Regions from separate parts of the Paenibacillus hamazuiensis genome, predicted to be linked through region 2. Evidence: riboswitches for the same ligand, from Rfam matches in the RefSeq annotation. Region 2 holds a riboswitch; the other holds the start of a gene.
What was found. A riboswitch is a leader RNA that binds a small molecule or an ion and turns the genes downstream of it on or off. The one in region 2 is predicted to bind FMN.
Positions count from the first base shown of each region.

Region 1: another riboswitch for FMN. It lies ahead of MYS68_RS16890 (DMT family transporter); the one in region 2 lies ahead of ribD (bifunctional diaminohydroxyphosphoribosylaminopyrimidine deaminase/5-amino-6-(5-phosphoribosylamino)uracil reductase RibD).

Region 1 is NZ_JALRMO010000001.1:3,837,320-3,844,808, forward strand. Features, by position in the region: gene MYS68_RS16875 (ABC transporter substrate-binding protein) at 1-327, opposite strand, end outside; gene MYS68_RS16880 (Nif3-like dinuclear metal center hexameric protein) at 358-1,401, opposite strand; gene MYS68_RS16885 (Na-translocating system protein MpsC family protein) at 2,017-2,379, opposite strand; gene MYS68_RS16890 (DMT family transporter) at 2,494-3,450, opposite strand; FMN riboswitch at 3,608-3,757, opposite strand; gene MYS68_RS16895 (serine O-acetyltransferase) at 3,717-4,043, opposite strand; gene MYS68_RS16900 (hypothetical protein) at 4,225-5,016, opposite strand; gene MYS68_RS16905 (glycoside hydrolase family 55 protein) at 5,349-5,600, opposite strand; gene MYS68_RS16910 (family 78 glycoside hydrolase catalytic domain) at 6,256-7,489, opposite strand, start outside.
Region 2 is NZ_JALRMO010000001.1:1,903,194-1,910,682, forward strand. Features, by position in the region: gene MYS68_RS08195 (peptidylprolyl isomerase) at 1-310, shown strand, start outside; gene MYS68_RS08200 (hypothetical protein) at 420-1,082, opposite strand; FMN riboswitch at 1,283-1,461, shown strand; gene ribD (bifunctional diaminohydroxyphosphoribosylaminopyrimidine deaminase/5-amino-6-(5-phosphoribosylamino)uracil reductase RibD) at 1,691-2,800, shown strand; gene ribE (riboflavin synthase) at 2,807-3,469, shown strand; gene MYS68_RS08215 (bifunctional 3,4-dihydroxy-2-butanone-4-phosphate synthase/GTP cyclohydrolase II) at 3,511-4,722, shown strand; gene ribH (6,7-dimethyl-8-ribityllumazine synthase) at 4,762-5,229, shown strand; gene MYS68_RS08225 (site-2 protease family protein) at 5,226-5,873, shown strand; gene MYS68_RS08230 (segregation and condensation protein A) at 5,923-6,708, shown strand; gene scpB (SMC-Scp complex subunit ScpB) at 6,677-7,285, shown strand; gene MYS68_RS08240 (DUF2953 domain-containing protein) at 7,453-7,489, shown strand, end outside.

The DNA.
Region 1 (7,489 bases), 1.9 Mb from region 2:
CGGACCGACCAAAGAAATATCCGCGGTGCCGGCAATCAGGGCTGCCGCCCCTTTATCGGAACCTTGCGCGGTGTTCATGTCTACATCCAGACCTTCTTCTTTAAAAAAACCTTTTTGCATCGCGATATAATGAGGTGCATAAAAGATGGAACGGATGACTTCGGAAAATTTGACCGTCTTGAGCGTTCCCGTTTTGCCCGGTTCCGGCTTTGGCGCAGAAGCCTGCTGGGTTTTGGGCTCGGCCGCGGGGGCCGACCCGCAGCCTGCGGCAAGGGCAAGCAGCACGGCGGAGAGCAGCAAACTGGCGGTTTTCTTCATGTTTCTCATGGTTCATCGTCCTCTCTTCATATGTATGGGTTATATGTGAACCGCACGGGGCGGCTTGGCGACCAGATGCGTTTCCGCCATTTGCCGTCCGTATTCGGCCATTTGCCGGTGACCGATGTCCTGCAGCGCCACGGCGGTGATGCGTTCTCTCAGCAAAAACACCTCCACCTGCGGAAGCAGCATTTCGAGCGCGTAAGCCAGAGGAAGCCCGTTTTCCATAATTTCCACCGAATGCGGATTGCCTACGATAAAATTCAGCCCCCGCTGCCTGGCCAGCTTCACGAACTCATGATCTTCGCGGACGCGGCTGATGCTGACGATGATCGTATCGGTTTCCGGATACATGCGGAGCGCCGTTTCCAAATGCTCAAGCGAAAACCCGGTGTGCGGGAAAAAATGCAGCACGTGCCTGACCGGACTGTCCGGAGTTCCGCTCAGCAGCTTCGCCGGGTTGGCCAGCGTCGCCTCCTGCAGCGACGGCTCTCCGCGGATCGCCCGCTCCGCCTCCAGCATGCCGAGGTCGATGTCCCTGCCCATAAATCGGTCGATTCGCGCCAGGATGTCCCCGGCGGTGCGCACGTCGTCCAGGGCTATTCCTTTATGCAGCACGTTGCCCGGCAGCCCGCAAAACGAAATGTCCGTTTTCAGCTTGCGGTGCCCGTGCAGCAGCGTCAATCCCGGGTGAAGCCCGTGAAACGCTTCGTGCATTTCGATCAAGGCGAGGTTGTACAGCGGCAAATAGTCGGCAAAAGGCACCCCGCCCGAGCTGGCGGCATCCGCTACGGGATGGTGGACGACGATCAGGTCGAGTTTCATCGCGGAAGCCAGCTCGATCACCGATTCCGTCAAGGTCATGCCTACCCCGATGCGGGTTACCGGCTTGAGCTTGTCGCCGAAAACAAGTCCGGGTATCTCGATCACACTTTTTCCCGGTATATTGGACGATTTCATGACCACGTACGGATTGCGGCCGGAAGTCACCTCGTTCCAGTCCATAACCATCCGCCCTTTTGAGATCGCGTTTAACGCCTCGAGCACATCCGCCACGTTCGTGCGGGCTTGTTCCATTTTCATGCGCGTTCATCTCTCCCTCGTTGCTTTATTGAGCTGCAGCTCGGTATCGAACAAGCTCTTATATCGTTTTTTTCAATGAAAAAAACCGCCATCATGAGCATACGGGTGCCGTTCAGACCCGAATATGTCATAAGTAGCGGCTGCAAAGCTCTCCCCGGGGAGTTCTTTAACACCTGCTATTTAGGTATGGCGCCGCGCGGACAAAATGGAAGCGAATCTCTTTTTTTGAAAAAGGAATCGACGCCTTAATGCCCTCAAACGCCATACGCTGCCTAAGCATGTTTAAATAACTACGATATAAAGCGCTTACATCGTATATTACCACAATTCGCCAAACATAGCCATACCAATTGCATATTGTATACAACTTTTTTTCTAAAAAAATGTCGGACCCGCTCGGAGGCAAAATGGAATCCGGCCTCTTTTTCCTAAAGGACCCAACTCCTTAATGCCACATCAGAACGATACCTGACATCTTTTTCGACAATTTAGAAGTTTTTAAGTTCATATCGCCGATTTATGTTATATAACATAACATATACTTTCCGCATAATCAATATATCAGCGAAAAAATTTTAAAATCAACCGCTTTTATGTTATGTTCGCGTTATATAATCATTCGACGGGCTGATCCAATACAATGACGGTCCCCGAATATTCAGTCACAGGGTCGTAGTCTTTGAGCACAAGCCTCACTTTCAGGCCAAGCGTTTTCTCAAGCTGCTCCTTCAGCATTTTTTTGTTCGCCTCCATCAGCAGCGAGTCCACGCTGGCCGTAATGCTGCGGTGCGATTCGTCCAATATCTTCAATGCGGGTATCCGTTTATGGGTCGCAAAAATAAACACCTTGTCCCCGGCGATATCGATTTTTTGCGATTTGATGCCGATTCCGAAAATTTCCTGGTTGATCGAATTGTAAATTTTAATAATTTCCTGTTTCAACACGCCGATCGAATATTGACCTTTCACCGAAATCATCTCCCCGTTTTGCATTGGCTTCGCTTATCCTTTATTTCTACGGATGCCGGGACATTCCTTCCTGCATGGAGAAGCGGCCCTATGCCATTTTGGCACGAGGACCGCATAAAGGAGTCATGGAGCTTGAGATTCTTCCCGCGAAACGAAATACAGCGCAAACCAAATCAATGCAAAGCCGGCGAGCTGCGGCATCGTGACCGGCTGGTGAAATACAAGCCAGTTCAGCAGCACCCCTACGGCCGGAAAAGCAAGCTCAGCCAGCGTGGCGTAGGACGCCTTCGTCCCGGACAGCCCTCTGTAGTAAAGCAGCAAGCTGAGCAGTCCCGGTAAAAACGCCTGGAGCAGCAAATTGCCGGCAGTGGCCATCATAGGAACCGCCCCGGACGGCATGTGCCACGGAGCTCCTTCCGTCCACGTCACCGCGGCAAGCAGCGGCAGCGCGAGCACAAAACGGACGGCCGTCACCGTCTCGAAGCTCATCCGGTCCAGCAGCAGCCGGCCCATCACCGTCGAACCGCCCCACAGCGCCGCGGCGCCGACGGACAATAAGCTGCCCCAAGCAGCCAGTTCGGCCCAATGGCCAACCGGCAGCGCAAGCCCGAAGGTCAGCATGTAGGCTCCGGCAAGCGCCATGATAAGCAGTGCCGGGAATGTCCTTGGCAGCGCCTCCTTCAGCACGAAGCGGGCCATGCCGATGGCAAACAGAGGCTGAATTTTTTGCAGCAGCAGCACCGTATTCGGATTGCCATGTGCGAAAGCCGACGTGAACAGCATTGTGGCCACCGCCGAGCCTCCCCAGCCGATGAACAGCATCGCCAGCAGGTGCTTCGGCAATAGTCCGCGCAGCTCGGAGCGGCGGCGCCAAAGCACCGGCAGCGCGAAGACAAGCAGCAGGATGTGCTCCAGCAGCACCAGCTGCGCCGATGTCAGCGTTTTGAGCAGCAGGATGCGAAACAGCGGGTCGATGCCCCATAAAGCGGCACCGATGACGACCAGCATGATCCCGTTTTTCGCGGTGGTTTCCGCCCGCACCGTTGCACCGGACGGATTGTACAGATTGGCTCTCTCCATATTCATCTACCTCCTGTGGCTTTCCGCGGGAAAGCCGGTTTGGTTTATGAATAGGACCCTTCGCAAGAAGAATGCCCCGCTATCCATAAGGATTAACGGGGCATTTCCAAACAAGCCTAGTCCTGGTTTTTTCAAAAAAAACCGGACTATGCCTGTTTAGGACCTTCTCCCATCCGGACTGTACCGTCGGCTTTGGAATTGCACCAAATCAGTCGCATGCTGCCTGAAGCGGCACGCGAGTCGCGGGCTCGGATGCGCGGGCATCCTCACCGCCGGTCGGGATTTTCACCCTGCCCCGAAGGTCCGTATTCATTTTTAATCATTTTGTTACGCGGAATGATTGACGAAATATTATCATTGAAAAATGAAAAAAGCAAGGTTTTTTTCAACCTTGCTTCGTGGCCGCTGAGCTTCTTTAAGATGCGGGCGGCGTTTCCGCCGATAGTCACATTTTGATATATAATGCAGTTATCTCCGATGACAGCCGTACTACCGATAACGGTACCCGCTCCGTGCATGATGGTAAATTTCTTGCCGATTTTAGCGGCCGGATCAATCTCAATCGCGGTGAACGCTCTTGTAATCGATTGCACAACATAAGCAGCTGTCTTCCATCCCTGTAGTGCAGTTTATGCGCCAGCCGATAACCTCTGACCGCATTCCAATTTACTGAAAAAAGAGCCCGGATAATTTGGGTTAACATTACCAATCACCTTTTTAACCGAATTTCGTTCCAATTCACCGTTATGATACATATTGTATCACAATTTGACTTTACGGTAAAGCACCTTCTATCTTGATAAACCCGGTGATCGGTTTAGAATCCGGAACAGAGATTTGTATGGACTGATTGGTTCTGGAAGTTGAAGTAATCATAATATTCGAATTTGGCAAGCCTGTGCTGTTTGCGGAGATAAATAATGGAATAGGACTGATGTTGCCATATGGCAATATTAGATTCTTGGGCAAGTTGAGTTTTTGCGGCGAGCCGGGAATGCCTACATACCTGGTTAAGCCAATATAGATTGTGGCGTAAGGCTTTAAATGATTGCCTGCCGTCCCGCCCTGCTTAATGACCGTTAACCTGGCCTCTCCGCTGACAGGAGCGTTAGTTACCGTTGCATTTTGTTTTTCAGGGAAAAGCGCGGAAGGGTAACCCGTAGAAGGTCCGAAATCAAAGTCTTCCATCTGGAATCCGCCGAACCAAGAAGCGTCGTTCATGTGAACATACCAACTATTTACATCGCCTTTCTGAAATCCCGACGCCCCGGGATAGTAATAATTAATTCCTGTGCAATGACCGATTTTCACGGCATAATCTCTGGGGTATTGCGGCAGCTTGAAGTTCGAATTCCAGCTGAAGCCCACATTTTCGAATCTGGAGTTCAGTATTCCTCCTCCATCGACACCGATATTCCAGTTTTCTGAATAGATCGCGGCATTTCCAATCGCCTCGAACCTGGTGTGCATCAGCCTTGCGTCGTACATAATAAATTGTTTTGGAAAATTTGTTGTGAAAGCCTCCTGATAGATACCGAACGGAGAATAACCTAGATGTGTCCGCATGATGAAAGTATCCCTCATTCTCCAGCACCCGATAGAAGCCCAGCTATTTCCGGTAAGGATAGAGTTAATTATAGAGTTGTCACCTTGACAATTATAGAAATATACCCCGTAAATTTTCGGTAGCGAAGCAATTTTGAATTGTATTATGGTCGTTATTGTATACAAATCCCGCGTTGAATCCTCTTACCATTATATTCTCGACGGTGGTAGCCCCGTTAAGTTGTACCCCATGTTGTTCGATCGGCTTGACACTCAAGGTTTAACTCCGAAATCAGCTCTTACCTGCAGATCTTTGAACTGAGGTTTATTTTCCCAAGATGCCCTCTTGATATTTATCGCGGGGGTATTCGCCGGAAATTGTTGTTTTTCGTTAAGTACAATACTGTTGATTTCCATCCGGAACCCTCAACGATTATGCTATCGAATTCCAGCTGCTCGGAAAAATTATATTTTCCCCGGGGGAAAAACAACTTTTTACCTGATTTTTGAGCCTCTAAAATAGCGGCTTTTATTGCCGCAGTATCATCGTTTGTTTTATTGCCGTAAGCCCCAAACTCCTTTACCGATATATAATCGGATCCCATGGTAAAAACCTCCTCCGATGAAAAACTTGGGAACATCATCGTTGCAGCAAATAAAAAACGCCGGAAGTCCTTATAAATAAAGAATTTTCCGGCGTTATAATTTCCATGTATACGATTTTTCTGTCGCGAAGGTTCATATTCGATTGAAATAATTTTACCATGGGACAAACAGAAGCTACAATGTGCATTCAAACAGTTTTTAGCAAAAGGACATTTTGCGGCTTTCTTCCGGCTTTCGGCTTGCCGCTTCGCTCTCCGGACGGGCCCTCGCCGGCTGACAGCGCATTTTCGCGCTCTCGAGCTCGGGCGGAGCCGCTTTCGCGTGCCGAGAGACGGTTTTTACCGGCTTTCGGCTTGCCTCCCGCTCTCCGGACGGGGCCTCGCCGGCCTGAGAGCGCATTTTCGCGCTCTTGGGCTCGGGAGGAGCCGCTTTCGCGCGCCGAGAGACGGTTTTTCCGGCTTTCGGCTTGCCGCTTCGCTCCCGGCCGGGCCCTCGCCGGCCTGAGAGCGCATTTTCGCGCTCTCGGGCCCGGGCGGAGCCGCTTTCGCGTGCCGAGAGACGCTTTTTCCGACTCTCGGCTTGCCGCTTCGCTCTCTGCCGGGCCTTCGCCGGCCTGAGAGCGCATTTTCGCGCTCTCGAGCCCGGGCAGGCACGCTATCCAATAACCCGCACGAAGCGGTACTCGCCCGAACCGAGGGCAACGGCCGCACCCTGCTCCCCCGACTCTACGATCATAACGCCCTTCGCTTCCGCAAGAGGGGCTTCGCTTTCCGTCCAGCTGGCCGCACCGGCTCCGGGAAGCCGGAGAGTCGCCGTCGTATTGGCCGGAACCGTCACGTTGATCTCGAGCATATGATCGCCTTCCATCTTCCATGACGACGCGATTTTGCCGTACATCGACTCCAGCGACGCTTCCGCCCATGTCATGCCCGGACTCGGCGTCGGCTGCAGCACGATGTGCTTGTAGCCCGGCCTCTTCTCGTCGGCATCGATCCCGGCTACCCGGCGGTACAGCCAATCTCCGATCGAGCCGTACGCGTAATGGTTAAACGAGTTCATATCCTTGCTCCAGAAGCTGCCGTCCTCCTTGATGCCGTCCCAATGCTCCCAGATCGTCGTAGCGCCCTTGGTCACCTGGTACAGCCACGAAGGATAATCCGTCTGGAACAGCAGCTTACACGCCGTTTCATGCTTGCCGATATCGCTGAGCACAAGGTTCAAATAAGGGGTTCCGACAAAACCGGTCGTCAGGTGGAACCGGCTTCCTTCGAGCAGCTGCATCAGCTTATCTTGTGCACGCTCCCTGGCGGCTCCGTCCACCAGCCCGAACATGAGCACGAGCAGCTGCGCCGTCTGCGTGGAAACCGACAGACGTCCGGACGGCGTCACGAATTCGCGGGTGAATTCCCGAACGATATTCTCATACAGTTCGGCGTATTTCGCTTCATCCTCCTTGGCCCCGATCACCTGAGCCGCCTTCACAACGAGAGAGGTCGAATACGCGTAAAACGCCGTTGCGATCAAATCGCGGTCCGTTGCGCCGATGTAGCTGTCCGGCTTCGAATCGAGCCCGAGCCAGTCGCCGAAATGAAAGCCGGTGTTCCACAAATACGGGTTATCTCCTTGGCTGCGGATATATTCCACCCAAATCTTCATGCTTTCGAACTGCTCCTCCAAAATGCGCTTGTCGCCGTAAGTCACATACAGCGTCCACGGGCAGATGACGGCGGCGTCGCCCCAGGCAGCCGAAGAATGCTTGTCATCGTCCTCTCCGAACTCCAGCACATTCGGGATGACAAACGGCACTCCGCCGTCCTCGCGCTGATCCGCCTTCAAGTCCCGCAGCCATTTGGTGAAAAACGGGGCGACATTCATCAGAAACGTCGCG
Region 2 (7,489 bases):
GACCTTCCACCGCGTCATCCCGGGGTTTGTCGCTCAAGGCGGCTGCCCGAGAGGCAACGGAACGGGAGGACCGGGCTACACGATCAACTGCGAAGTCGACACAAACGTCAGCAAGCACGAGCGCGGTACGCTTGCTATGGCTCATGCCGGACGCAATACGGGAGGCAGCCAATTTTACATCTGCTATCAGCCGCAGCCGCATTTGGACAAGCAGCATACCGTATTCGGCAAAGTGACCAAAGGGATGGAATTTATCGATGCCGTGAAGCCGGGCGACAAAATGTCCGAAGTGAAAGTTTGGGAAGAATAATAGCGCTGCAAGGACAACCTTCATTTTTTTTCGGAGGTTGTCTTTTTTGTTTGGAGATGTAAAACATGGGTTCGTTTGGAAAGAATGGTAACTATCGTCCGTTCCTTGCTTAGAAGCATCTAAGTTCAGTAACTTTGTTGTTTGCGTCTACAGCAAATTGCAGCGATTTGCAAAAGGAAGCTAAAAATCGAATCGCCAACTTATCTTTTATTGCATCTTCAAATATCCACTCATTGACATAAACGCCAAAACTGTCGCCCTTAACAAGGTGACTTTGTTGGGGAAAACGGGCCAGCGACTCTTGATTTATATCCATATCAAGCTTAGTTATTTGATCTAAATGAACCGAAAACCAATTTAGCGTTCTTGGTTTGGGCGGTGCATCATCATCACTGAATTTATCGCCAAACATTTCGTACGCAATTTGATTAAAATTATGTTCGGCAATTGATTTACTAACAATGGCTGCGGTACTTTCCTTAATTGACATTAAATTAATTTCTGTAACCTTCTTCGCATAAGTTATTATCCGAATATCATTAAAATGTGGGGCAATTTGTTTCATAATAATATCGCAATTTTCGTTTGAATGGACAGGAATTTGGATAAAAGCATGTTTGCCGGCAGCTAAAGCGCTGAAACAATAATATTGAGCGATATAGGAAATATCGTTCACTGCTTCCGTTGAGCTAACCTTATTTATTTCCATTTCGCTAATGTTTCCGGGGGCTACGGGAGTGTCCAATAAGCCGGCAGGATAATACCAAGTCATTTATATCCCCTCCTTGGGGCAAACAAATATTTACTTAATCATACACGGACGGTGTTCAGTGCAGCAAATGATATCGGCGAGAGCTTACGTTTATCGATGCGTGAACGATTAGTGAAATAAATAAGATGAAAATTTTTCATGACGAAGTAGACATATCTTGCTTGAATAGGTATACTATGCAATAAAGCTAAAAATCAATACGTTTCCTTCGGGGCGGGGTGCAATTCCCCACCGGCGGTGATATGGCCACCTGTGAAAGATTGGTTCTTTCGCGTGGCGGCCGTTCAGTCCGTGACCCGTGCCGCGTTTGCAACATGCGGCCGGTGGACTCGGTGCAACTCCGAGACCGACAGTATAGTCTGGATGGGAGAAGGAAAAAAATTCGGAATGACAGCCGGGTTTGTTATGTACTTTTTTTCACAAAAGCGCCGTAAGTGCGGTAGAGGTGTTTGCCGTGCCTGGATTTATTGTTTTTGTGTTTTTTAGTACAGGCAAACAGAGGCTCTGTTTCCGCATTTTTTCGTGCTGCTCCCTGAAGCCCCTTTGTACAAAAAGGCGGCTTTTTTGCATTTTATTCTCATTTTGCAACCGGCAAGGGAGGGGATAAGTTGGAGCTGTTAAACGATGAATACTATATGAGACTGGCGCTTCAGCTCGCGGCCGGACCCGCGGGGCAGACGGGCATCAACCCGAATGTCGGCTGCGTCGTCGTCAAAGACGGGCGGATCGTCGGCATGGGTGCCCATCTGCAGCGGGGTACCGCCCATGCGGAAGTGCATGCGCTGAATATGGCGGGCGACCAGGCGGAAGGCGCCACCGCCTATGTGACGCTTGAGCCGTGCAGCCATCACGGCCGGACGCCGCCGTGCTGCGACCGGCTCATCCGCGAGAAGGTGAAGCGGGTCGTCGTCGCTTGCAAAGACCCGAATCCGCTCGTTGCCGGAGAAGGCATCGCGAAGCTGCGCAGCCACGGCATCGAGGTCGAGGTCGGGCTGCTGGAGCAGGAAGCAGTGAAGCTGAACGAAATGTTTAACAAGTACATCGTCAGCAAGCTGCCGTTCGTCACGCTGAAGACGGCTAGCACGCTCGACGGCAAAATCGCCGCGAAAACAGGCGACAGCAAGTGGATCACCGGCGAAGCGGCCCGCGCCTATGTCCACACGCTGCGCCACCGTCACCAGGCGATCATGGTCGGCATCGGCACGGTGCTGCACGACGATCCGCAGCTGACGACGCGGCTGACGGTGCCGGGGCTGCATCCGGTGCGCATCGTCGTCGATTCGCTGCTGCGCATCCCTCCGGAGGCGAAGCTGGTCACGGACCGCACGTCGGAAACGATCGTGCTGGCGACTGAGCAAGCGCCGGGCGACAAAGCGCGGCGGCTGCAGGAGCTCGGCGTCACGGTGCTGATCAGCGGAAGCGGGCCGCAGGTCGATCTGCCTCAGGCGATGAAGCGGCTTGGCGAGCGCGAAATCGGCTCGATTTTGCTCGAAGGCGGCGGGACGCTGAACGGCGCGATGCTGACTCAGCAGCTGGTCGACAAGCTGGTGCTGTTTTTCGCTCCGAAGCTGATCGGCGGGTATGACGCGCCCGGAACTTTCCGATTCGCAGGCTTCGAACGGATGAGCGAGGCGCTCGAGCTGGATCGCGTCACGGTCGAGCAGTTCGGCAAAGATTTATGCATCAGCGGTTATCCCCGCTACGAAAGAGAGGTGTAACCATATATGTTTACCGGCATTATAGAAGAAATCGGCGCCATGCGGCGCATTTCCCGGCAAGGGCAAGCGATGGTGCTGTCGATCGGGGCGAAACGGATCCTCGAGGACGTTCATCTTGGCGACAGCATTGCGGTTAACGGCGTCTGTCTGACCGTCATCGCATTTGACAGCGATTCGATTACCGTCGACGTCATGCCGGAAACGTTCCGGCGCACGAACCTGCGCAAGCTCGCCGTCGGCGAACCGGTCAACCTGGAGCGGGCGATGTCCGCTCAAGGACGATTCGGAGGCCATATCGTGCAGGGGCATGTGGATACGACAGGGACGATTCGCTCGCGCATCCCTGAGGAAAACGCGGTGGTCTATACGGTGGAGCCCGCCGACCCGGCGGCGCTCAAATACGTCATCCCGCACGGGTCGATCACGATAGACGGGATCAGCCTCACCGTTGTGCAGGTGACGGACTCTTCCCTGACCGTGTCCATCATTCCGCATACGCTCGCGCAAACGGTGCTGAAGTGGAAGCAGCCTGGCGACGAAGTCAATTTGGAGTGCGACGTTCTGGGCAAATATATAGAAAAGCTGCTGCTCAGCAGGCAGCCCGGCGAGAGCGCCGCTCCGACCGGCAGGCTGACCGCTTCGTTTTTGGCGGAGCACGGGTTTATGTAAGTTCAAGCAATTACTATATAGAGAGGCCAGGTGAGATAGGCATGGGAGAAATCAAGTTTCATTCGATTGAAGAAGCGATTTACGATTTGATGCTCGGCAAAGTGATCATCGCCGTAGACGACGAAGACCGCGAAAACGAAGGCGACTTCATTGCGTTGGCCGACAAGGCGACGCCCGAAGTGATCAACTTTATGATCAAGGAGGGCCGCGGGCTCGTCTGCGTTCCGATTACCGAGGAACGGGCGCAGGAGCTTGATTTGCCGCTGATGGTCGCGAAAAACACCGACTACCACGGCACGGCGTTCACCGTTTCGGTGGACCATGTGGAGACGAGCACGGGCATCTCCGCATTCGAGCGGGCGCGCACCGTCAAGGCGCTGATCGATCCGCAGGCGAGACCGCAGCATTTTCGCCGTCCGGGGCACATTTTTCCGCTGATTGCGAAAAACGGCGGCGTGCTGCGCCGCGCCGGACATACGGAAGCCGCGATCGATCTCGCCCGCATGTGCGGATCGTATCCGGCTGCGGTCATCTGCGAGGTGATCAAGGAGGACGGGGAGATGGCCAGGGTGCCGGAGCTCATGGAAATCAGCCGCGAACACGATCTGAAAATCATTACGATCCGCGACTTGATCCACTACCGCAACCAAAAGGAGAAGCTCGTGAATCGCGAGGTGGAGGTGAAGCTGCCAACAGACTTCGGATCGTTCCATGCGATCGCCTATTCGAATATGGTCGACAGCAAGGAGCACGTGGCGCTCGTCAAGGGCAAAATCGACCCGGATCGTCCGACCCTCGTTAGGGTACATTCCGAATGTCTCACCGGCGACGTCTTCCATTCGCACCGCTGCGATTGCGGTCCCCAGCTTGCCGCTGCATTAAAACAGATTGATGAAGCGGGGTCCGGTGTGTTACTCTACATGAGGCAGGAAGGCCGCGGCATCGGTTTGATCAACAAATTGAAAGCTTATAAGCTGCAAGAGCAGGGATTGGACACGGTCGACGCGAATATTAAATTGGGGTTCGCTCCGGATTTGCGCGATTACGGCATCGGCGCGCAAATTTTGAAAGATCTGGGCATCCGGAAAATCCGGCTGATGACGAACAATCCGCGCAAAATCCGAGGCCTCGAAGGCTACGGACTGGAAGTGGTGGAGCGCGTGCCGATCCAGATGGAAGAGAACGAAGACAACAGCAAATATTTGCATACGAAACAAGAGAAGCTCGGACATATGCTCAAATTTGAGATTTAACAACAACTTTACTTAAATAGACGAAGGGATGTTTGCACAATGGTAAAATATTACGAAGGACACTTGGTCTCGAATAATTTGAAATACGGAATCGTCGTCGGCCGCTTCAACGAGTTCATTACCGGCAAGCTGCTGAGCGGTGCGCTCGATGCGCTCAAGCGGCACGGCGCAAATGAAGACGATATCGAGGTGGCGTGGGTGCCCGGCGCCTTTGAAATTCCGCTGATCGCGCAAAAAATGGCGGAAAGCAAGAAATACGACGCCGTCATTACGCTCGGCGCCGTCATCCGCGGATCTACGCCGCATTTTGACTACGTCTGCAACGAGGCTGCCAAAGGCGTCGCCGCAATCGGCCTGAAAACCGGCGTGCCGACCGTATTCGGCGTGCTGACGACCGATTCGATCGAGCAAGCGGTGGAGCGGGCCGGCACGAAGGCCGGCAACAAAGGCTGGGAAGCGGCCGTAACCGCGATCGAGATGGCCAATCTGACCAAGCAGCTGCCATGATTGCCGCGTTAGCCTATTATTTTCACACGGACACTCTGCTGTTCCGTGTGATCGCTTTTCTCATCGCCGCCACCGTTCACGATGCCGTTCATAGCGCCGCGGCTTTGGCCGTCGGCGACAGGACGGCGCGCGAGCAGGGGCGGCTCAGCTTGAACCCGCTGGCGCATATCGATGCGCTCGGGCTTGCCATGCTGCTGTTCGGGCCTTACGGCTGGACGAAGCCGCTCCCCGTCGCTGCACAGCGCCGCCGCGAGCGGCTGCTCGTTTACGCCGCCGGGCCCGCTGCCAGCCTGCTGCTCGGCATGTTTTTCTGGTGGCTTTACTTTTCTTTGCCCGCGGTTGCAGGTGCCGACATGCCGAATTCGGCATGGATCGCGGCACTACGAGGCGTTTTGCAATACTGCATCATTGTCAATCTCATGTACGGCGTCGTGCATATACTTCCTTTTTATCCGTTGGACGGAGCAGGCATGCTGAAAACGATCCTGCCGCCTGCGGCGCAGCCTTTTTGGCAAAAATACGAAAAGTTCGGCTTGATCGTCACCCTGATTTTGTTTATAAGTCCCGTCGGCCAGTCTCTTCTGGAGCGGGTTTACCAATATATCGCGCAGTGGGTTATGAATATATTCGCTTTTCCGATGTAACACCCGCCGCACCATCATACATCATCCGTCAAGGGGGTTACTTTAGTACGTGAAAGTTACATACAAGCTTCAAGTTTTCGAGGGCCCCCTTGATCTGCTGTTGCATTTGATCGACAAAGCGGAAATTGATATTTATAACATTCCGATCAAAGAGATTACCGACCAATACTTGGAGTACTTGCAGTCGATGCAGGAGCTGGAGCTTGAGGTGACGAGCGAGTTTCTCGTCATGGCCGCCACGCTGCTGTCGATCAAAAGCAAGATGCTTCTGCCCAAGCCTCCCGTGATTGAAAACGAATTTGACGATTATTACGAAGACGAGGAATACGACCCACGGGCCGAGCTCGTTCAGAAATTGATCGAATACCGCAAATACAAGTCGATCGCCGATCATTTGCGCGATAAGGAGCTGGAGCGCAGCCTGATTTATACCCGGGAGCCGGAGGACCTCACGCCTTATATGCCGGCGGAGGACCCGAATCCGGTACGCGGCCTTCAGGTAGCCGACCTCGTGCGTGCCTTCCAGAAGGCGATGAAGCGAATGGCGACGCGCAATACGGTGGCGCGGATCCGCAAGGATGAAATCTCCGTCAAAGACCGGATGCGGCAGGTTGTCGACTATTTGCTGGAGCAAGGCGGTAAAGTTCTTTTCTCCAAGCTGCTCGGAGAAGATACGACCCGCGATGACATCGTCGTAACCTTTTTGGCGCTTCTGGAATTGATGAAAATGAAAAAAATCGAATGCCATCAGCATAAGCTGTTTGACGATATCGTGATTCAGGCAAAAGAAGGGGAAGAGCTTAATGGATTTTCAGCAGATGAAGTCGGCTATTGAAGGCCTGCTGTTCGTTGCCGGAGACGAAGGCCTCGAGGCCAAACAATTGGCGGACGTGCTGGAAGTGGGGGCGGATTTTGTCAAAGATCTTATAAGGGACATGCAGGCGGAGTTTAAGCGGGCCGGCCGCGGCATTCAAATCGTCGAGCTCGCGGGCGCGTACCAGCTTGCTACCATTCCCGAGCACGCTCCCTATTTCGAGCGCCTCGCTTATTCGCCGACGCGTTCGGCTTTGTCCCAGGCGGCGTTGGAAACGCTGGCGATCATCGCATACAAGCAGCCGATTACGCGTGTGGAGATCGAAGAAATACGGGGCGTTAAATCGGACAGGGCGCTGCAAACGCTCGTGGCCAAAGATTTGATTCAAGAGGTGGACCGGGCCGATGCTCCGGGCCGACCGATTTTATATGGCACGACCAAGGCGTTTCTCGATTATTTTGCTCTTGGCGATATCGCCGAACTGCCGGATACTTCACTGTTCGAAAACGATCATAATCTGGAAGAAGAAACACGGCTGCTGTTCGAAAAGCTCGACGCGAAACAAATAACGATCGAAGACGTCGCGGCGGAATCGTAACAAGCCGAGCCGAAATGCATTTTTTGGGAATGCAGACACTGCATCGTTTGCCAAACTCAGGTCATACTAACTCCGAGGATAAGGAACAAGATTCCTTGATCGGAGTTTTTTTCGTTAGGCCAACCACGCTACTGGGGATTTGTTTTATACACGGGAGGTTAGCGTCTGTGTGGATTTGGATCGCATCCGTCGTTGTTTTGCTGG